Regions from separate parts of the Pseudomonas sp. GW821-FHT01A09 genome, predicted to be linked through region 3. Evidence: predicted binding sites of a transcription regulator. Region 3 holds the regulator's gene; each other region holds the start of a gene.

Region 1 (7,400 bases), on a different contig from region 3:
TCCAACTAGCAGTCGAGACGATTCCTACAACAGAGAACGAAATTTCCTACAAAAGATCCTTCCGGCGTCACCCTATTGCATCGTCATGCATCGCTCGCCAAAAGCTGTCTCTCGGCAAGCTGCAAACGGTACACAAGCGTTCAGTGATCAGCAAACGAACAGGCACCTGCAATCTTCACAAGGCGTTTCCGAGTAACATCCAACTCGGCTAAATGTTTTAACCTGTTATTTCATTTAATGAAGCGATCCGTTGAATCTACGCGCGCTATCTATGTACGCCGTCGCCCCCCAGCGCGGTTGAGACAATCGAGAAAACCACCCGCGCATCTCTGGATCGAGCCTGACGCTGTGCCGCGAAGCGCGCGACGCGCGGACTCGCCCGGCAGGAACCGGCTTGCAGCGCCACTTCAACTTGGAGCGCAGATTTATGGAAAGCACGAAATTAGCCAAAAGCCCGTTGACGATCATTGCTATCTTTGCGGCGACTATCGAAGCGTCGGCACTTGCATCACTTCCCCTGCTCGAATCGGACAATCAGTACATATATACCTGGTTCCTGATCGGCTTCCCGCCTTTTCTGACATTGTTGTTTTTCGTGACACTCAACTTCAATAACCGCGCACTCTATTCGCCGTCGGACTTTACTGATCAGGAGAACTTTCTGAAGACACAAAATGCTAGCAATCAAATATCCGCAGAAATCCCCGGATCCGCCAATGACTACAATCAGTTGGCGATTGCCGCCCGAACCGCCAGCAAGATTGCCGAGTCGACGTATCTCCCCTTACCGGGAGGGTTGGTGCATGTGATCGACTGTCAGCATGTCAGGGACCGCCACCATTGCTTCGAACTGATCGAAAAAATCAGCGCATTGTCGCGTGCCAGCGACCAGCAGACCGTGGACAGCCAAGTGGTCATATTGGTCAGCAGCGATCGCCTGAGCACCTGAAAGCGTCACCACATTACGGATGAAAAAAAGCCCCGGCATGAGCCAGGGCTTTTTCAGTCGGCAACCGTCGGTCAGAACAGTTTGCGACCTTTGTTGGCAGCAATACGCATGCGCAAAGCATTGAGCTTGATGAAGCCCGCCGCGTCGGCCTGGTTGTAGGCGCCGCCATCTTCTTCGAAGGTAGCGATATTCGCGTCGAACAACGACTCGTCGGACTTGCGGCCGGTAACGATGACGTTGCCCTTGTACAACTTCAAGCGAACCACGCCATTCACGTGGGCCTGAGAGGCGTCGATCATCTGTTGCAACATCAGACGCTCAGGGCTCCACCAGTAGCCGGTGTAGATCAGGCTGGCGTACTTGGGCATCAATTCATCCTTGAGATGCGCGACTTCGCGGTCAAGGGTGATGGACTCGATGGCGCGGTGCGCGCGCAGCATGATGGTGCCGCCCGGGGTTTCGTAGCAGCCACGGGACTTCATGCCCACGTAACGGTTCTCGACGATATCGAGACGGCCGACACCGTGTTCGCCGCCGATGCGGTTGAGGGTCGCAAGCACCGTGGCCGGGGTCATCTCGACGCCGTCCAGCGCCACGATGTCACCGTTGCGGTAGGTCAGTTCGAGGTACTGTGGCTTGTCGGGAGCGTTCTCCGGGGAGACGGTCCAACGCCACATGTCTTCTTCGTGCTCGGTCCAGGTGTCTTCCAGCACGCCGCCTTCATAGGAGATGTGCAGCAGGTTGGCATCCATGGAATAGGGGGATTTCTTCTTGCCGTGACGCTCGATCGGGATGGCGTGCTTTTCGGCGTAATCCATCAGCTTCTCGCGGGACAGCAGGTCCCACTCACGCCATGGAGCGATCACTTTGACGCCAGGCTTGAGGGCGTAGGCGCCCAGTTCGAAGCGCACCTGATCGTTGCCCTTGCCGGTCGCACCGTGGGAGATGGCGTCGGCGCCGGTCTCGTTGGCGATTTCGATCAGACGCTTGGCGATCAGCGGACGAGCGATGGAGGTACCCAGCAGGTACTCACCTTCATAGACGGTGTTGGCGCGGAACATCGGGAACACGAAATCGCGCACGAACTCTTCGCGCAGGTCGTCGATGTAGATTTCCTTGACGCCCATGGCCTGAGCCTTGGCGCGTGCCGGTTCGACTTCTTCGCCCTGACCCAGGTCAGCGGTGAAGGTCACGACTTCACAGTTATAAGTATCCTGCAGCCACTTGAGGATCACCGAAGTGTCCAGGCCGCCGGAATACGCCAGAACGACCTTGTTTACGTCCGCCATGCCATCACTCCACGGGGTTGTACGGAAAACCGCTGATTCTACCGTTCAAACCCACGGATTTACAGTGGCGCGACAGCCAATGACGACAAAGCGACGGTTTATAAGGTTTTTGGAGCCTGCTCCTTCGCTGTGGGAGCGGGCTCCCACAGTGTTTCAGGGCTTGGCTGGCGTGGCGGGCGGTATCGCCGGCTTGAGCGGAGCTGCGCCGGCGGTCGGTGCAGCGGCGGGCGCAATTGGCGCAGCAGGCTTGGCGGCCGTTACCGGTATCACCGACGGTGCGGCAGTTGGCGCTTGCGCACTGGACACTGGCGTTGGCGGCATCGTGAACGGCGCCGGAGCGGCTTTCTGCTCGCCGGTCACGCGCTCAAGCTCGATATTGACCCGACGATTGCGCGCACGATTGGCCGGCGAATTGTTCGGCACCAGCGGGAACTGCTCGCCATGAAAACGCACGACGATATGCTCCTCGGGCACGCCGTTGGCCTTCAAGTACTCCATGACCGCCAAGGCGCGACGACGCGAGAGATCACGGTTGGTCAGGCGGTTGCCGCTGTTGTCGGAGTGGCCGTCGAGCTCGACATGGTTGACGGTCGGATCGGCCTTCATGAAGGCGAGAATCACATCCAGATGTTTCTTCGCCGCAGCGTCCAGCTCGATGTCCTTGGGAAAACCGACCTGGGATTCGCGCACCTGATCGAAGTTCATCGCCAGCAGCTTGCCGGCGCAGATCTGAAAATCGCTGTAAGCCTTGGTGAAGTTGATCGGCAGAACCCGCACCTCGGTGCCGCGCGGGCCTTCGCCGGGGCCACGGACGACGACGCTACGGCCTTCGAGCAAGCCGTTGAGCAGCCGACTGGCTTGCCCCTGAGTACTGCTCAGCAGATTGTCGCCGGCGCCCAGACGCACGGCGCCCAGGTTGATGTCGTTGCGCCCGGGCTGCCAGGCTGCAGCGGCGGCCAGCAAGGTCGCCGAGCCGTTGCCCAGCATCGACGAGGTCGAGGCCAGGTGAAAAGTGGCCTGCTCGCCGGCGCGGCGCACGAACCCGCCCGTGCCAAAACCATTGACGGGTTGGGTCAAGCGGCACTCGAACTGATCGCCGTCGACGGTCCATGCGGCATTCTCCATGCGCGTCTGGAAAGTCAGCGCCATGGCAGGCACGCTGGCGAATGCAGTGAATAGGGCTAGATAGAGCTGGCGCACGGGAGACTCCCCTGATTGCTTTTACATACTCTGGGGATATCGGTCGGTTGCGGCAAAACTTGATACCGAGTGCCTGGACCGCCGTTTTCCGGTAGCATTCGCCGGGAGTTCGACCCGCCTGGAATCCCCAATGTCCGACCGCCTGACCCTCCTGCGTCCCGACGACTGGCACATCCATCTTCGTGATGGCGCAGTGCTTCCCCATACCGTAGCCGACGTGGCCCGCACCTTCGGGCGCGCGATCATCATGCCCAACCTGGTACCGCCGGTGCGCAACGCCGCCGATGCCGGCGCCTACCGCCAGCGCATCCTCGATGCGCGCCCGGCCGGCAGCGCGTTCGAGCCCCTGATGACGCTGTACCTCACCGACCGCACTCAGCCCGAAGATATCCGTGCGGCCTTCGCCACCGGCTTCGTGCGCGCCGCCAAGATGTACCCGGCTGGCGCTACCACCAACTCGGACTCCGGGGTCACCAGCCTCGACAACATCAGCGCCGCCCTGGAAACCATGGCCGAGCTGGGCATGTTGCTGCTGGTGCACGGTGAAGTGACTCGTGGCGAGGTCGACGTGTTCGATCGCGAGAAACTTTTCATCGACGAGCATCTGCGCCGTGTGGTCGACCGTTTCCCGACACTGAAGATCGTCTTCGAACACATCACCACCAGCGAAGCCGCGCAGTTCGTCACCGAGGCCCCGGCCAACGTCGCCGCGACCATCACCTGCCAGCATCTGCTGTACAACCGCAATCACATGCTGGTCGGCGGCATTCGCCCGCACTTCTACTGCCTGCCGATCCTCAAGCGCAATACCCATCAGGTGGCCTTGCTGGACGCCGCGACCAGCGGCAACCCGAAGTTCTTCCTTGGCAGCGACTCGGCGCCCCACGCCCAGCACGCCAAAGAAGCAGCCTGCGGTTGCGCCGGGTGCTACACCGCCTACGGCGCCATCGAGCTGTATGCCGAGGCCTTCGAACAGCGCAACGCGCTGGACAAGCTCGAAGGCTTCGCCAGCCTGTTCGGCCCGGCGTTCTACGGCTTGCCGGTGAATACCGACAGCATCACCCTGGTCCGTGAAGAATGGACTGCCCCGGTCAGCCTGCCGTTCGGCGAGCAGACTGTCATCCCGCTGCGCGCCGGTGAAAAACTGCGCTGGCGCCTGCTGGAGAAAAATGCGTGAGTGAAGATCAGTTCGACGACGAGTCCGAAGGCAGCGGTGGCGGCGGTTCGCGCCATCCCATGGCCGCACGCTTCCGCGGCTACCTGCCCGTAGTCGTCGATGTAGAGACCGGCGGTTTCAATTGCGCCACCGACGCCCTGCTGGAGATCGCCGCGACGACCATCGGCATGGACGAAAAAGGCTTCGTGTTCCCCGATCACACTTACTTCTTCCGGGTCGAACCGTTCGAGGGAGCCAACATCGAAGCCGCGGCGCTGGAGTTCACCGGCATCAAGCTGGACCATCCGCTGCGCATGGCGGTGAGCGAAGAAGCCGCCCTGACCGACATCTTCCGTGGCGTGCGCAAGGCGCTGAAGGCCAACGGCTGCAAGCGGGCGATCCTGGTGGGCCACAACAGCAGCTTCGATCTGGGCTTCCTCAACGCCGCCGTGGTGCGCGGCGACATCAAACGCAACCCGTTCCATCCCTTCTCGAGCTTTGACACGGCCACTCTTGCCGGCCTGGCCTACGGGCAGACCGTGCTGGCCAAAGCCTGTCAGGCGGCGGATATCGATTTCGACGGCCGCGAGGCGCACTCGGCTCGCTATGACACCGAGAAGACCGCCGAGCTGTTCTGCGGGATCATCAACCGCTGGAAGGAAATGGGCGGTTGGCCTGATTACGACGAGTAATACTCGTCTTGTAGCGAGGGGGCTTGCCCCCGAAAAGTATGTCAAGCAACGTTCTGTTGCCCATACACCTTTCGGGGGCAAGCCCCCTCGCTACATTCAAGCTCAGACCGTTCATCGCCGGTTACAGATCCTTCATGTTCGTACTTTGACAAGCATTCTCATTAACATTAAGATCTCCGTCATCAGCTTTTCACCGCGACGGTTTTTCTCTATGTACGTCTGCCTCTGCAAAGGTGTCACCGATCATCAAATCCGCGATGCAATCTACGAAGGCTGCTGCAGCTATCGTGAAGTCCGGGAAGCAACCGGCGTAGCCTCGCAATGTGGTAAATGCGCATGCCTTGCCAAGGATGTGGTTCGCGAGACCCTCACTGGGCTTCAGGCGACCCAGGCAGCCATACCCTATCCAGTAGAATTTACAGCGGCTTGAAAACTCGTTTTTTAAAGAACCGGACCTAGTGTCCGGTTTTTTTATGCATGCAATTCAATTAGTTAGCACCATGATGCGGAACACAAACATTCTTATTCCGATTAATTTTCACTTATTATTCAATAACTTAGGTTTGACAGTCTTGGTGGCCGGGCTCAAACTCCTGCTCATTGACAGTTAAAGAGCCGATGAGGGCCAACCATGAAAGGCGATATCAGTGTTATCCAGCATCTCAACAGGGTCCTCGGGAATGAGCTGATTGCAATCAATCAGTACTTCCTGCATGCACGCATGTATGAGGACTGGGGCCTGAATCGCCTCGGCAAGCTCGAGTACAAAGAATCCATCGATGAGATGAAGCACGCCGACAAGATCATCAAGCGCATTCTGTTCCTCGAAGGCATCCCCAACCTTCAGGAACTGGGCAAGATCCTCATCGGCGAACACACCCAGGAAATGCTCGAATGCGATCTCAAACTCGAGCACAAGGCCCATCAGGATCTCAAAGCCGCGATCGCCCACTGCGAAAGTGTCGGTGACTTTGGTAGCCGCGAAATGCTCGAAGACATCCTCGAGTCGGAAGAAGAACATATCGACTGGCTGGAAACCCAACTGGGGCTGATCGACAAGGTAGGTATCGAAAACTATCTGCAATCGAGCATGGGCGAAGAAGACTGATTTCCCCCAGCCACGAAAAAGCCCGGCTCCTGTAAAGGAAGCCGGGCTTTTTTGTGGGCGCTTGACACATCGCCTCTGGCGATGAGGGCGGGCTTGGCCGCCCCCACGGGGAATCAGGCGTTGGCCTGAGGTTCCGCTGCCTTGGCCTTTTCGACCGCGGCCTTGATGGTGCTTTGCAGTTCACCGCTGTCGAACAGGTCAGCGATGATGTCGCTGCCGCCGATCAGTTCACCACCGACCCACAGTTGTGGGAAGGTCGGCCAGTTGGCGTATTTAGGCAGATTGGCGCGGATTTCCGGGTTCTGCAGGATGTCCACGTAAGCGAATTTTTCGCCGCACTGCATGATGCACTGCGATGCCTTGGCCGAAAAACCGCACTGCGGTGCGTTGGGTGCACCTTTCATGTAGAGCAGTACGGTGTTGTTGGCAATCTGGTCTTTGATCGTTTCGATGATATCCATTGGAGCACCTCGGCTGAACTTTCCGACTCAGAATGTCGGCACGGTGACCAATGGTAACAAAAAGCCGAGCAAAACGGTCAAGCATGGGACCATCGGCTATCCGCCTCCATGCTCAAGAGGTCAGCGGTACCACGGTGGAAGGCGGATTGAGCAGCTGGATCTCCAGCACGGTCTCCACTTCTTCCTGCGCCAATGGCACGCCGGTCAGCTCGCCAATCAAGCGCCAGTGCTCGTCAAGCCCGGTGCTGATGGTCGCCATGCGGTCGATCATGCGTTTGCCCGCGGCACGGGTGACGGCGTCGTCACTGCGCAGCAGCTCGAACGACATCGAGGTCATCGATGCCGTCAGATGGGTCAACGTACGGGCGGTGATGCCCAGCAATTCCATCAATTGTTGCTCTCTCGAATCCATTCCACGACTCCCTGTATCGCATGGGACACAGTATATATCTCACCCAAGGATTTTATGGAACGTCCCGCCATCGGATCACAGCGAATTGCGGACTGTCCGCCTTAACCAATGACAGTGGGCCGTTGCGGGGAGT
Region 2 (7,400 bases), on a different contig from region 3:
GTCCTTGGCCAGTTGCAGCACGGTCTGGCCGGTTTCGCCCACCACCACCGACAGTCGCTGGATGGCGTCACGGGTCTCGCCGGCGATCGCCCGGCCTTTGCCAGTGAGAGTGTTGGCTTGCTGAGTGGCCTCGGCGGTTCGGTGCACATGGTTGGCGACCTCGACCGTAGTCGCGGCCATCTGGTTCACGGCGGCGGCCACTTGCTCGGTTTCGACGCGCTGGCGCTCCAGACCCGTGGAGCTGTTGTGCGCCAGCACGTCGGATTGCCGGGCTTGATCGCTCAGGTGCTCGGCGGTGTCCTGCAAGCGGGTCAGGCAGGTTTTCAGCCGGGCCTCCTGGCTGAGAATGGACATTTCCAGGCGTGCCTGGGCACCACGGCTGTCGGTGTACATCTGCGCTATCAACGGATCGGAGGTGGTCTGCTCGGCCAGACGCAGCAGGCGTTTGAGCCCCCGCTGCTGCCAGCTCAGGCCCAGCAACCCCAACGGAATCGACAAACCGGCCGCCAAGGCGAAGCCCCAGCCGGAGTCCAGCCACAGACCGATCAGAAAGCCGATCTGGCTGATCAGGATGAACGGCAGCCAGTTCTCGATCACCGGCAGCCAGTGATCGCGCTGCGGCACCGCCGCCTTGCCACGGTTCAGGCGCTCGTACAGCGCTTGCGCACGGCGGACCTGCTCGGCGGTCGGCTTGATGCGTACCGATTCGTAGCCCACCACCTGAGTGCCGTCGAAAATCGGTGTCACGTAGGCGTTGACCCAATAGAAGTCGCCATTCTTGCAGCGGTTCTTGACGATCCCCATCCATGGCAAACCTTGCTTGAGCGTCTGCCACATATGCTCGAACACCGCCGCCGGGACATCGGGGTGACGCACGGTGTTATGGGGTGCACGGACCAACTCTTCGCTGGAAAAACCACTGATCTCGATGAAGGCATCGTTGCAGTAGGTAATGACGCCCTTGGCATCCGTGGTGGAGATCAGCCGCTGCTGGGCCGGGAAAGTCCGTTCGCGCTGAGTGATGGGCTGGTTGTTTCGCATGGCAGAGTCTTTCCGCATAGGCTTTGCGCGGTTATCGGCAGCGCGACGGAGGAGTTGAGAAAAAACTCGCGCTCGTGACGGCGCATTGAGCTGGATCAATAAAAAACGCCCGGTGGCTGATGGCAACCACCGGGCGCGACCACGTTGTGATCAGGACGCGATCAGCTGGCGCAGCACGTAATGCAGAATCCCGCCGGCCTTGAAGTACTCGACCTCGTTGAGGGTATCGATGCGGCACAGCACCTGCACCGTCTGCTGCTCGCCGTTCTCGCGGGTGATGCGTAGATCCAGATGCAGTTGCGGCTTCAGTTGCGCATCGGTCAGGCCCAGTACATCAAAGGTTTCGCGCCCGGTCAGTTGCAGCGATTTGCGGTTCTGCTCCGACAGAAACTGCAGCGGCAACACCCCCATGCCCACCAGGTTGGAGCGGTGGATACGCTCGAAACTCTCCGCCACCACTGCCTTGACGCCCAGCAGATTGGTGCCCTTGGCCGCCCAGTCACGGCTCGAACCGGTGCCGTATTCCTGGCCGGCGATCACCACCAGCGGGGTGCCGGCGCTCTGGTATTGCATGGCGGCGTCATAGATCGGCATTTTTTCACCGGTCGGCACGAACAGCGTATTGCCGCCTTCCTCGCCACCGAGCATCTCGTTGCGGATGCGGATGTTGGCGAAGGTGCCACGCATCATCACTTCATGGTTGCCCCGGCGCGAGCCGTAGGAGTTGAAGTCCCGGGACTCCACGCCTTTGTCGCGCAGATAGCGCCCGGCAGGGCTGTCGGCCTTGATATTGCCGGCGGGGGAAATGTGGTCGGTAGTCACCGAGTCGCCGAGGATCGCCAACGCTCGCGCGCCGATCACGTCCTTGATCTGCGGCAGCGGCCCGGCGATGTCGTCGAAGAACGGCGGATGCTGGATGTAGGTAGAGTCCTGCTGCCACACATAGGTGGCGGCCTGCGGCACCTCGATCGCCTGCCACTGCGCGTCACCGGCGAAGACCTCGGCGTACTCCTTGTGGAACATGGCGGTGTCGACCTTGGCCACCGCCGCAGCGATCTCCTGCTGGCTCGGCCAGATATCACGCAGGTACACCGGATGGCCGTCGCTGCCCAGCCCCAAAGGTTCGCTGCTGATATCGATGCGCACGTTGCCGGCCAGGGCATAGGCGACCACCAGCGGCGGCGAGGCCAGCCAGTTGGTCTTCACCAGCGGATGCACGCGGCCTTCGAAGTTGCGGTTGCCGGACAGCACCGAGGCGACCGTCAGGTCGGACTGCTGAATGGCTTTTTCGATCGGATCGGCCAGCGGCCCGGAGTTGCCGATGCAGGTGGTGCAGCCGTAGCCCACCAGATCGAAGCCCAAGGCATCCAGATACTCGGTCAGGCCAGCGGCATGATAGTAGTCGGTGACCACCTTGGAGCCGGGCGCCAGCGAGCTTTTTACCCAAGGCTTGCGTTTCAGGCCCTTCTCTACGGCCTTCTTCGCCACCAGCCCGGCGGCCATCATCACGCTCGGGTTGGAGGTATTGGTGCAGGAGGTGATCGCGGCGATCACCACGGCACCGTTCTGCAGGTTGTAGGTTTCGCCGTTGTAGGTGTACTGCGCCTCGCCGGCCTGTTCGGCGTTACCGACGGCGACACCGCCACCGCCTTCACTTTCCAGGCGGCCTTCCTCCTTGCTGGGCGGCTTGAACTGCAGGCCGAGGAAGTCCTCGAAAGCGCCCGGCACCTTGGGCAACGGCACGCGATCCTGTGGGCGTTTGGGCCCGGCCAGGCTGGCGACTACTTCGCCCATGTCCAACTCCAGCGTGGCGCTGAAGGCCGGCTCCTGGCCGGGCAGGCGCCACAGGCCCTGGGCCTTGCAGTAGGCCTCGACCAGCGCCACCGTGGCGTCGGGGCGGCCGGACAGGCGCAGATAATCCAGGGTCACGTCATCCACCGGGAAGAACCCGCAGGTGGCGCCGTATTCCGGCGCCATGTTGGCGATGGTGGCGCGGTCGGCCAGTGGCAGTTGGGCCAGGCCGTCGCCATAGAATTCGACGAATTTACCGACCACGCCCTTCTTGCGCAGCATTTGCGTGACGGTGAGCACCAGGTCGGTGGCGGTGATGCCTTCATTGAGCTTGCCGATCAGCTTGAAGCCGATGACTTCCGGGATCAGCATCGACACCGGCTGGCCGAGCATGGCGGCCTCGGCCTCGATCCCGCCCACGCCCCAGCCGAGCACGCCGAGGCCGTTGATCATGGTGGTGTGCGAGTCGGTGCCTACCAGAGTGTCGGGGAAGGCATAGGTGCGGCCGTCCTCGTCCTTGGTCCACACGGTGCGGCCCAGGTACTCGAGGTTGACCTGGTGGCAGATGCCGGTGCCCGGGGGCACCACGCTGAAGTTGTCGAAGGCGCTCTGGCCCCAGCGCAAAAACGCATAGCGCTCGCCGTTGCGGTGCATTTCGATGTCGACGTTCTGGCTGAAGGCCTGGTCATCGCCGAATTTGTCGACCATCACCGAGTGGTCGATCACCAGGTCCACCGGCGACAGCGGGTTGATGCGTTGCGGATCGGCACCGGCCTTGGCCACGGCGGCGCGCATGGCGGCCAGATCGACCACCGCCGGCACACCGGTGAAGTCCTGCATCAGCACCCGCGCCGGACGGTACTGGATTTCCCGGTCGGAGCGGCGCTCCTTGAGCCAGTCGGCCAGGGCGTGGATGTCAGTGGCGGTGACGGTGTGGTTGTCTTCCCAGCGCAGCAGATTTTCCAGCAGCACCTTGAGCGACATCGGCAGTTTTTGCAGATCGCCCAGGGTGGCAGCGGCGTCCGGGAGGCTGAAGTAGTGATACTGACGGTCGCCGACTTGCAGCGTCTTGAGGGTTTTCAGGCTATCGAGAGAGGGCATGAACAAACTCCTTGTCGGGCCTCACGGTCAGGGCCCATGGGTTCGGTTTCTATGCACTGGACTGCGCGAGTGTGTCGCGGGTTCCGGAGTTCCTTTATCATGCGCGCTTTTCGAGGCAGCGGGATGAAACCCTGATGCCGGCCAACGGCCCGCGCCCACGGCACCCTGGAGTGATCAATGAATACGCTGTTTATGCACTGTCGGCCGGGCTTCGAAGGTGAAGTCTGCTCGGAAATCGCCGAGCACGCCGCTCGCCTGGACGTCCCGAGCTATGCCAAGGCGAAGCCGGCCAGTGCCTGTGTCGAATTCATCTGTCATTCGCCCGAGGGCCCCGCGCGGTTGATGCGCCAACTGCGTTTTGCCGAGCTGATCTTCCTGCGCCAGTGGGCCCGGGGCAGCTTCGTCGAGTTGCCGGAGACCGACCGCATCAGCGTGTTGCTGGCAACCTTGGCCGATTATCCGGTGTTCGGCAGCCTGTGGCTGGAAGTCGTCGATACCAACGATGGCAAGGAGCTTTCGACTTTCTGTCGCAAATTCGAGGTGCCGCTGCGCAAGGCGCTGATCAAGGCCGGCCGCCTGCAGGACGATCCGACCCTGCCGCGCCTGCTGCTGACCTTCAAGACTGGCCGCGAGGTCTTCGTTGGCATGGCCGAGGCCGATAATCAGGCGATGTGGCCCATGGGCATCCCGCGCTTGAAGTTCCCGCGCGAGGCGCCGAGCCGCTCGACCCTCAAACTTGAAGAAGCCTGGCACCATTTCATCCCGCGAGACCAATGGGACGAGCGCCTGCACAGCGACATGACCGGTGTCGACCTCGGCGCGGCGCCGGGCGGCTGGACCTATCAATTGGTGCGCCGCGGCATGCTGGTCACCGCCATCGACAACGGGCCGATGGCTGAAAGCCTGATGGACACCGGCCTGGTGAAGCACTTGATGACCGACGGCTTCACCTACAAGCCCAAGCCGCCGGTAGACTGGATGGTCTGCGACATCGTCGAAAAACCCGCGCGCAATGCCGCCTTGCTGGAAACCTGGCTGGGCGAGGGACTTTGTCGCGAAGCCGTGGTCAATCTCAAGTTGCCCATGAAACAACGCTATGCCGAGGTGCGGCGCTTGCTCGACCGCATCGCAGAAGGCTTCAAGGCCCGCGGCATCAAAGTGGCCATCGGCTGCAAGCAGCTGTACCACGACCGTGAAGAAGTGACGTGCCACCTGCGCCGTCTCGATACGAAAAAGCCTTGATTCAGGAGTTGCCCATGTCCCAAGCCTTTACCGCCGCCAGCCCCGTCGACGCCGTGCTCGATGCCAGCGGTCTGAACTGCCCTGAGCCGGTGATGATGCTGCACCAGCACATCCGCGATCTGGCTGGCGGTGGACTGCTCAAGGTTATCGCCACCGATCCGTCGACGCGCCGCGACATTCCCAAGTTCTGCGTGTTTCTGGATCACCAGCTGGTGCATCAGGAAGAAGCGGGCGGTACCTATCTGTACTGGATTCGCAAGAACAACGGTTGATGCACGCTCCCCTCGCTACACGGCGCTCGAACGCCTAAACTGCGGCTCCGCCCAAGGAGCCTGCCATGCTGATCGTAGCCGACGAAAACATCCCCCTGCTGACCGAGTTCTTCCAGGGCGCGGGGGAGATACGCCGCTTGCCGGGGCGCAGCATCGATAGCGCGGCCGTGGCCGAAGCCGATGTGCTGCTGGTGCGTTCGGTCACCAAGGTCACCCGCGACATGCTCGCCGGCAGCCCGGTGAAGTTCGTCGGCACTTGCACCATCGGTACCGATCACCTCGACCTCGAATACTTCAACCAGCATGGCATCCAGTGGTCCAGCGCCCCGGGCTGCAACGCCCGTGGGGTAGTGGATTACGTGCTGAGCAGCCTGTGCACCCTGGCCGATCTCGATGGCGTCGACCTCAGCCGCCGGACCTACGGCGTGGTCGGTGCCGGGCAGGTCGGCGGGCGTTTGATCGATGCCTTGCGTGGCCTCGGCTGGGACGTGCGTGTGTGCGATCCGCTGCGCGAGCCGGCGGCGGGAGAGGTGCATGTCAGCCTCGACGAGATCCTCGCTGAATGCGACGTCATCAGTCTGCATACGCCATTGACCCGCAGCGGATCGGCGCCCACCTGGCATTTGCTCGACGCCGAGCGCCTGGCGCGCCTGCGCCCTGGCGCCTGGCTGATCAACGCCGCCCGTGGCCCGATCGTCGATAACCTGGCACTGCGGGCGTTGCTCAGCGAGCGCGACGACGTGCAGGCGGTGCTCGACGTCTGGGAACACGAACCCAGTGTCGACCTGGCCCTGGCCGATCTCTGCGTGCTGGCTACCCCGCATATCGCCGGCTACAGCCTTGACGGTCGGCAGCGCGGCACCGAGCAGATCTATCAGGCGTTTTGCGCCTGGCAGGCGCAGGCGCCGGCACTGCGTCTGGCGGATTTTCTGCCCAACGCCTGGCTGGCGGGTCTGGAGCTGCATGCCGACAGCGACCCGGCGTGGGCGCTTGCCATGGTCTGCCGCGCGGTGTACGACCCGCGCCGTGACGATGCGGACTTTCGCCGCAGCCTCGACGAAGACGATGCGGTACAGCGAGCGGCGTTCGATGCGCTGCGCAAGCACTACCCGCCACGGCGCGAGATCGATGCGCTCAAGGTGCGTATCGAGGGCGAGGCGCCGCTGCTGCGTCAACAGATGCATGCTCTGGGCATTCAACTGGCCTGACGCAACCCTGTAGCGAGGGGGCTCGCCCCCGAAAATGCTCCCGCCAGGGTAATTTCACAGGTTGGCGCCCTTCGGGGGCAAGCCCCCTCGCTACAGGTTGTCGGGTCGGTCGGGGGGCAGAAAAAACCCGGCAAGGGCGCCGGGTTCAGGAATTCTTGTTATCGAGGTGCTTGTGAATATTCACTTCCTGGGCGCCACCAGACGTTTTTCCAGTTCGCGGCAGGCCGCCTGGATCATGTCTTCAGTGATCGGTACTTCGCGGCCCTGGGCATCGATGATCGAGCCCCCGACGGCTTGGTGTGGCTGAACGCGTTTGACTGGCAGCGTTTCGCTCGGTTGCGATTGCAGGCTCATAGTGTCTCTCCTCATCAGGTTGCGCGTAGCGTAAGACCCTGTCATGACCGTGGCATTACACCGGTCACCGACGCTGGCACGTTCTGTACTGGGGCCGGGTACAGCCCTGCGGGCGGCGACGTAGAGCGTTGCCGGGTTCTGCCCGCGAATGACCCGTCATTCTGGCTGTCCTGTTTTAGCTGACTGACCATGGCGGGCGAAGTTCCGGCGGGGCGCAGCTGTCGCAAACCTTGCGACAAGGTGTAGGCTGGCCGCCCGAACCTGTGCAACGGCGTGGCCATGACCTTACTGACTTCCCGACATCGCCGCGCTCTGCGCCTCACCCTGGCCTTTGTGCGGCCTTACCGCTGGCAGAGCGTGGGCGCCTTGATCGCTCTGATCGTCACCGCCG
Region 3 (7,400 bases):
AGCCCCTGATCGAACCACGCTTCGAAGAGCCGGCGCGTCCGGCAGCGCCTGCGGCACCGGCCCAGCCTGGCGTCGACCAGCGTCTGTTCGACTCCATGCGTTCGGAGCTCAACGGCCTGCGTGAACTGCTTGAAGTGCAACTCGGCTCGCTGGCCTGGACCCAGCTGCAGGGCAGCCGCCCGCAGCAGGCCAACCTGTGGCGCCGCCTGCAGCGCATCGGCCTCAGCGGTCCGCTGTCGCGCGACCTGCTGGCCCTCACCGGCGACATCGAAGAACCGCGTCAAGCCTGGCGCATGCTGCTCGCGCACCTGACCCGGATGATCGTCACCCCGGAGGTCGAGCCGCTCGAAGAGGGCGGTGTGATCGCCATGGTCGGCCCGGCCGGCATGGGCAAGACCACCACTCTGGCCAAGCTGGCCGCACGTTACGTGCTCAAGTACGGCGCGCAGAACATCGCGCTGGTGAGCATGGACAGTTTTCGTATCGGTGCCCAGGAGCAACTCAAGACCCTGGGGCGGATTCTCAATGTCTCGGTCACCCACGTCGACCCCGGCCAGTCCCTGGGTCAGGCGCTGGAGCCGCTGTTGCGCAAGCGCGTGGTGTTGATCGATACCGCCGGCCTGCAAGCCAGCGATCCGGCCCTGCGCCTGCAACTGGAGAGTCTGGCCGGTCGTGGCATCAAGGCGCGCAACTACCTGGTCCTGGCCACCACCAGCCAGAAGCAGGTACTGACCGCGGCCTATCACAGTTACAAGCGTTGTGGCCTGTCGGGCTGCATCCTCACCAAGCTGGACGAAAGCGCCAGCCTGGGCGAGGTGTTGAGCCTGGCCATCCACCACGCCCTGCCCGTGGCCTATCTGACCGATGGCCCGCGCATTCCGGACGACCTGCATCTGCCGCGCAAACATCAATTGGTCACCCGCGCGGTGAACATGCAACTGCAAGAGGAGCCCAGCGAAGAGGCCATGGCCGATATGTTCGCTGATCTCTACCACAGCCCTGGCAAGCGCGCGGGCTGAGGGAAACAAACAATGAAAACGTTGCAATCCACCTGCATCGATGGTCTGCCAGGCAATCTTCAGAAGATGAAGCGCAGTCAGTCGTGTGGCCTCGGTCTAAGTGACAAGGTAAAGAACGAACATGGGTAGCATGCATCCCGTACAGGTGATCGCCGTAACCGGCGGTAAAGGTGGCGTCGGCAAGACCAACGTGTCAGTGAACCTTTCACTGGCGCTGGCGGAACTTGGCCGCAGAGTCATGTTGATGGACGCCGACCTCGGTCTGGCCAACGTCGACGTGTTGCTCGGCCTGACGCCTAAACGCACCCTGGCTGACGTCATTGAAGGGCGCTGCGAGCTGCGTGACGTGCTCCTGCAGGGGCCCGGCGGGATCCGTATCGTGCCGGCCGCCTCCGGGACCCAGAGCATGGTGCACCTGACGCCCGCCCAGCATGCCGGCTTGATCCAGGCCTTCAGCGACATCGGCGACAACCTCGATGTGCTGGTGATCGATACCGCCGCCGGCATCGGCGACTCGGTGGTCAGCTTCGTGCGCGCAGCCCAGGAAGTGCTGCTGGTGGTGTGCGACGAGCCGACCTCGATCACCGACGCCTACGCGCTGATCAAGCTGCTCAACCGCGACTACGGCATGAACCGCTTCCGGGTCCTGGCCAACATGGCCCAGAGCCCGCAGGAAGGCCGCAATCTGTTCGCCAAGCTGACCAAGGTGACCGACCGCTTCCTCGACGTGGCCCTGCAGTACGTGGGCGCCGTGCCGTACGACGAATCGGTGCGCAAGGCTGTGCAGAAACAACGTGCCGTCTACGAGGCCTTCCCGCGCTCCAAATGCGCGCTGGCCTTCAAGGCGATCGCCCAAAAGGTCGACACCTGGCCGTTGCCCGCCAATCCACGCGGGCACCTGGAGTTCTTCGTCGAACGTTTGGTTCAGCAAACCAGTGCGGGACCTGTCTCATGAGCGCAAGCGGATATCGGATGTACAACAAGGCCTCGCGCGAGTCTCAGCAGTATCAGCTGATCGAGACCTACGCACCGCTGGTCAAGCGTATTGCCTACCACCTGCTGGCGCGTCTGCCGGCCAGTGTGCAGGTCGAGGACCTGATCCAGGCCGGGATGATCGGCCTGCTCGAAGTCTCGACCAAATACGACTCCAGCAAGGGCGCCAGTTTCGAGACCTACGCCGGTATCCGCATCCGTGGCGCCATGCTCGACGAGGTGCGCAAAGGTGACTGGGCACCGCGTTCGGTGCATCGCAATACCCGCATGGTCAGTGATGCCATTCGCGCTATCGAAGCAAAAACTGGCCGCGACGCTAAAGATCACGAGGTTGCGGCCGAACTCCAGATGAGTCTGGATGATTATTACGGGATTCTGAACGATACCTTGGGCAGTCGCCTGTTCAGCTTCGACGACCTGCTGCAGGACGGTGAGCATGAAGGGCTGCACGAGGAGGGCGCCAGCGGTAGCCCCGAGCCATCGCGCGGCCTGGAAGACGAGCGCTTCCAGGCGGCCTTGGCCGATGCCATCGCCAACCTGCCTGAACGGGAAAAACTGGTGCTGTCGCTGTACTACGACGAGGAACTGAACCTCAAGGAGATCGGCGAAGTGCTGGGGGTCAGCGAATCGCGGGTCAGCCAGTTGCACAGCCAGTGCGCGGCGCGTCTGCGCAGTCGCCTGGGTGAGTGGCGGGCAAGGTAAACAAGCAGTTGGGCCGTAATTGAACAACGCGATACCTGTGGTGAGGGGGCTTGCTCCCGAGAGGCCCGAACTGAAACACCGCGGTGAGTCAGCAATGGCCCCTCGGGAGCAAGCCCCCTCACCACTTGCTACACACATAACTGGTTTTGATTGATCGCGCACCCAGGTGCTGGGTGCGTTAAAGACTGCTTGGAGGTCTACTTGGACAAGAACATGAAAATCCTCATCGTCGACGACTTTTCGACGATGCGGCGGATCATCAAGAACCTGCTGCGCGACCTGGGGTTCACCAATACCTCGGAAGCCGACGACGGCGTTACCGCGTTGCCGATGCTGCAAAGCGGCGCCTTCGACTTCCTGGTGACCGACTGGAACATGCCCGGCATGTCCGGCATCGACCTGCTGCGTCAGGTTCGCGCCGATGACCGTCTCAAAAGCCTCCCAGTATTGATGGTGACGGCCGAAGCAAAGCGTGAACAGATCATCGAAGCTGCCCAGGCCGGCGTGAACGGCTATGTGGTCAAGCCTTTCACTGCGCAAGTGTTGAAAGAAAAAATCGAGAAGATCTTCGAGCGCGTCAACAGCTGAATGACGCCACGGGGGCAGCAGTATGGACAAGCAATCCAGTTTGGGTGACTTCGAGTCGACCCTGAAAAAGAATGCCCAGGAGTTGGTCGAACGCCTGGAACAAGGCAAGTTCGGCGAAGCCGTGCAGCTGATCCACGAATTGAACCAGACCCGTGATCGCGGCCTGTACCAGGAGATCGGCAAGCTCACCCGTGAGCTGCACAGTGCAATCGTAGACTTCCAGATCGACCCGAACATGCCACAGGCCAAAGAGGTGTCGCAGATAACCGACGCCACCGAACGCCTCTCCTACGTGGTGCGTCTCACCGATGCCGCCGCCAACCGCACCATGGACCTGGTGGAGGAGAGCACGCCGGTACTGGGGTCGCTCGCCGACGATGCCGCCAGCCTGCGCCAGGACTGGCAGCGCTTCCAGCGTCGCGAAACGTCGCCCGACGAGTTTCGCGAGCTGGTCAAGCGTGTCGACGGCTTCCTGACTCGCAGCGAAGCCGATGCGAAGCAGGTGTCGGGGCACCTCAACGACATATTGCTGGCCCAGGATTTCCAGGACCTTACCGGTCAGGTGATCAAGCGGGTCACGCAAATGGTCACTGAAGTCGAAAGCAATTTGCTCAAACTGGTGCTCATGGCCAGTCAGGTTGACCGTTTCGCTGGGATCCAACACGACCATCAGCAGCTGCGCGACGAAAAAGATAAAGAAAAACATCCCACCAGGGGTGAAGGTCCGCAGATTCATGCCGATAAACGTGAAGACGTCGTATCCGGACAGGATGACGTCGACGATCTGCTGTCCAGCCTGGGTTTCTAGTTTCCAGAAACTGATGACGGTTAACGATTTCCAGGGAGCACCCACATGAGCTTCGGCGCCGATGAAGAAATCCTTCAGGATTTCCTGGTAGAGGCCGGCGAGATCCTCGAGCAACTCTCCGAACAACTGGTAGAGCTCGAGAGCCGGCCAGATGACGCGGACTTGCTCAATGCAATCTTTCGCGGATTCCACACTGTAAAAGGCGGCGCCGGCTTCCTCCAGCTCAATGAGCTGGTCGAATGCTGTCACATCGCCGAAAACGTCTTCGACATCCTGCGCAAGGGTGAGCGGCGCGTTGACTCGGAACTGATGGACGTGGTGCTTGAAGCACTCGACGCCGTCAACAGCATGTTCGGCGAAGTGCGCGAGCGCACCGAAGTCACGCCGGCCACGCCCGAGCTGCTGGCAGCCTTGGCGCGCTTGGCCGAGCCGGCCAGTGCCGACGAAGTCGCCGCGGCGCCCGCGCCGGTCGAGGTGGCTGCCGAAGAGCCTGTCGACATTACCGACGATGAATTTGAATCCCTGCTCAACAGCCTCAGCGCTTCCAAAGCCGAAGCTGAAGCCCAGGGCCAGGCGCCCGTTGCCCCAGCCCCAGCCCCTGTGGCTGCGGCCGCGGCCGGTGACGAAATCACCGACGATGAGTTCGAGTCGCTGCTCGACCAGCTGCACGGCAAAGGGCAGTTCTCTGCGCCGGCCGCTGCCCCGGTCAGCCCCGCGGCCGCAGCGCCAGGCAATGCCGCGCCCGGCGATGAAATCACCGATGACGAATTCGAAGCCCTGCTCGATCAGTTGCATGGCAAAGGCACCTTTGCGCCTGACGCCGTTGCGCCGGTTGCCGCGGCATCCGCTGCACCCGCAGCCAGCGCCGTGCCGGCCGGTTCGGCTGACCTGATCTCGGACGACGAATTCGAATCCCTGCTCGATGAGCTGCACGGCAAAGGCAAGTTCAGCGAAGCCGCCGTAGCCACAGCTCCGGCGAAAGCCCCAGCGCCAGTGGCGGCCAAGCCTGCAGCAGCGCCAGCGGCCAAGCCCGAGCCGCCGGCCAAGGCCGAACCTGCAAAGGCGCCTGCCCCGGCACCTGCCCGTGCACCCGCTGCGAGCGGCGAAAAACCGGCCGCCAGCGAAACGGAAACCACCGTACGGGTCGATACCGCACGGCTGGACGAAATCATGAACATGGTCGGTGAACTGGTGCTGGTGCGTAACCGTCTGGTGCGCCTGGGTGCCAACAGCGCCGATGAGTCGATGCAAAAGGCCGTGTCCAACCTCGACGTGGTCACCGCCGACCTGCAGACCGCGGTGATGAAGACCCGCATGCAGCCGATCAAGAAGGTCTTCGGACGCTTCCCGCGGCTGGTTCGCGACCTGGCGCGTCAGCTCAAGAAAGAGATCAACCTGGAGCTGGTGGGCGAAGAGACCGACCTCGACAAGAACCTCGTCGAGGCCCTGGCCGATCCGTTGGTCCACTTGGTGCGCAACGCCGTCGACCACGGCGTCGAAACCCCGGAAGAACGTGAAGCCTCGGGCAAGCCCCGCGGCGGCAAGGTGGTGCTCTCGGCCGAGCAGGAGGGCGACCACATCCTGCTGTCGATCTCCGACGACGGCAAGGGCATGGACCCGCAGATACTGCGCAACATCGCGGTCAAGCGCGGGGTCATGGACAAGGATGCCGCCGATCGCCTGAGCGACACCGAGTGCTACAACCTGATCTTCGCCCCGGGTTTCTCGACCAAGACCGAGATCTCCGACGTATCGGGTCGCGGCGTGGGCATGGACGTGGTGAAAACCAAGATCTCCCAGCTCAACGGCACCATCAATATCTACTCGACCAAGGGCCAGGGCTCGAAGATCGTCATCAAGGTACCGCTGACGCTGGCGATCATGCCGACCTTGATGGTCATGCTCGGCAATCAGGCGTTCGCTTTCCCGCTGGTCAACGTCAACGAGATCTTCCACCTCGATCTGTCGCGCACCAACGTGGTCGATGGTCAGGAAGTGGTGATCGTGCGCGACAAGGCGCTGCCGCTGTTCTACCTCAAGCGCTGGCTGGTGTCCTCGGCCGCGCATGAAGAACAACGTGAAGGCCATGTGGTGATTCTGTCCGTGGGCACGCAACGCATCGGCTTCGTGGTCGACCAGTTGGTGGGTCAGGAGGAGGTGGTGATCAAGCCACTGGGCAAGATGCTCCAGGGCACGCCAGGCATGTCGGGTGCCACCATTACCGGTGATGGCCGCATCGCCTTGATCCTCGACGTACCGAGCATGCTCAAGCGCTATGCGGCGCGGCGTATCTGAATAACGGCCGGGCGGCGCCCCGTGCGCTGCTCGGCCTAATGGAGTGTTTATGGCAGTCAAGGTCCTGGTGGTGGATGATTCCGGTTTCTTCCGCCGCCGCGTCTCGGAAATTCTTGCCTCGGATAGCACTATCCAGGTCGTCGGCACCGCCACCAATGGTCGTGAAGCCATCGATCAGGCCATCGCGCTCAAGCCCGACGTCATCACCATGGACTACGAGATGCCGATGATGGATGGCATCACCGCCGTGCGGCATATCATGCAGCGCTGTCCGACGCCGGTATTGATGTTCTCCTCGCTGACCCACGAAGGCGCCCGGGTGACCCTCGACGCGCTGGACGCTGGGGCCACCGATTTCCTGCCCAAGAATTTCGAAGACATCTCGCGCAACCCCGAGAAAGTCAGGCAAATGCTGTGCGAGAAGATCCACACCCTCGCACGCAGCAACCGCCGCAGCAGCCCTGCCGCTCCACCCCCTGTAGCGAGGGGGCTTGCCCCCGAAAACACACGCCCCGCAACCCCTGCCCCGGTGGGAGCGAGGCCTGCCCGCGAAGGCGCCACCCGCAGCGCAGCGCCTGCCCCGGCAGTACGCAGCCCGGCCCGCCCCGGCGCCGACGCCCCGGCACAAGCCCTGTCGCCGCCGCCCAAGCGCAAATCCTACAAGCTCGTCGCCATCGGCACCTCCACTGGCGGCCCGGTCGCCCTGCAGCGCGTGCTGACGCAACTGCCGGCGCATTTTCCGGCGCCGATCGTGTTGGTCCAGCACATGCCTGCGGCCTTCACCAAGGCCTTCGCCGAGCGTCTCGACAAGCTCTGCAAGATTCAGGTCAAGGAAGCCGAGGATGGTGACGTGCTGCGCCCCGGCCTGGCATTGCTGGCCCCTGGCGGCAAGCAGATGATGGTCGACGCCCGCGGCACGGTGAAAATTCTCCCCGGCGACGAGCGCCTGAACTACAAGCCGTGCGTGGATATCACCTTTGGCTCCGCGGCCAAGT

The links. Region 3 encodes FliA, which starts transcription of late flagellar genes. Its sites were predicted from a motif close to CTAAAGTTTNNNNNNNNNNNGCCGNTAA; they were not measured.
Region 1: a site for FliA is predicted at 3,475-3,502, ahead of AC3WJP_RS15265 (flagellar protein MotY). Genes of this name have one in related genera too.
Region 2: a site for FliA is predicted at 1,073-1,100, ahead of AC3WJP_RS08545 (methyl-accepting chemotaxis protein). Genes of this name have one in related genera too.

The regions. Positions count from the first base shown of each region.
Region 1 is NZ_JBYSWB010000012.1:20,036-27,435, reverse strand. It holds gene AC3WJP_RS15275 (hypothetical protein) at 428-949, shown strand; gene AC3WJP_RS15270 (argininosuccinate synthase) at 1,021-2,238, opposite strand; gene AC3WJP_RS15265 (flagellar protein MotY) at 2,392-3,438, opposite strand; gene pyrC (dihydroorotase) at 3,569-4,615, shown strand; gene rnt (ribonuclease T) at 4,612-5,286, shown strand; gene AC3WJP_RS15250 (bacterioferritin-associated ferredoxin) at 5,498-5,716, shown strand; gene bfr (bacterioferritin) at 5,918-6,394, shown strand; gene grxD (Grx4 family monothiol glutaredoxin) at 6,508-6,855, opposite strand; gene plzR (PlzR type 4 pili assembly inhibitor) at 6,968-7,267, opposite strand.
Region 2 is NZ_JBYSWB010000005.1:177,678-185,077, forward strand. It holds gene AC3WJP_RS08545 (methyl-accepting chemotaxis protein) at 1-1,041, opposite strand, end outside; gene acnA (aconitate hydratase AcnA) at 1,192-3,933, opposite strand; gene rlmM (23S rRNA (cytidine(2498)-2'-O)-methyltransferase RlmM) at 4,111-5,175, shown strand; gene tusA (sulfurtransferase TusA) at 5,190-5,447, shown strand; gene pdxB (4-phosphoerythronate dehydrogenase PdxB) at 5,513-6,655, shown strand; gene AC3WJP_RS08570 (PA1571 family protein) at 6,836-7,009, opposite strand; gene AC3WJP_RS08575 (ABC transporter transmembrane domain-containing protein) at 7,289-7,400, shown strand, end outside.
Region 3 is NZ_JBYSWB010000007.1:79,155-86,554, forward strand. It holds gene flhF (flagellar biosynthesis GTPase FlhF) at 1-1,019, shown strand, start outside; gene fleN (flagellar synthesis regulator FleN) at 1,141-1,974, shown strand; gene fliA (RNA polymerase sigma factor FliA) at 1,971-2,714, shown strand; gene AC3WJP_RS10745 (chemotaxis response regulator CheY) at 2,928-3,302, shown strand; gene AC3WJP_RS10750 (protein phosphatase CheZ) at 3,325-4,110, shown strand; gene AC3WJP_RS10755 (chemotaxis protein CheA) at 4,156-6,405, shown strand; gene AC3WJP_RS10760 (protein-glutamate methylesterase/protein-glutamine glutaminase) at 6,455-7,400, shown strand, end outside.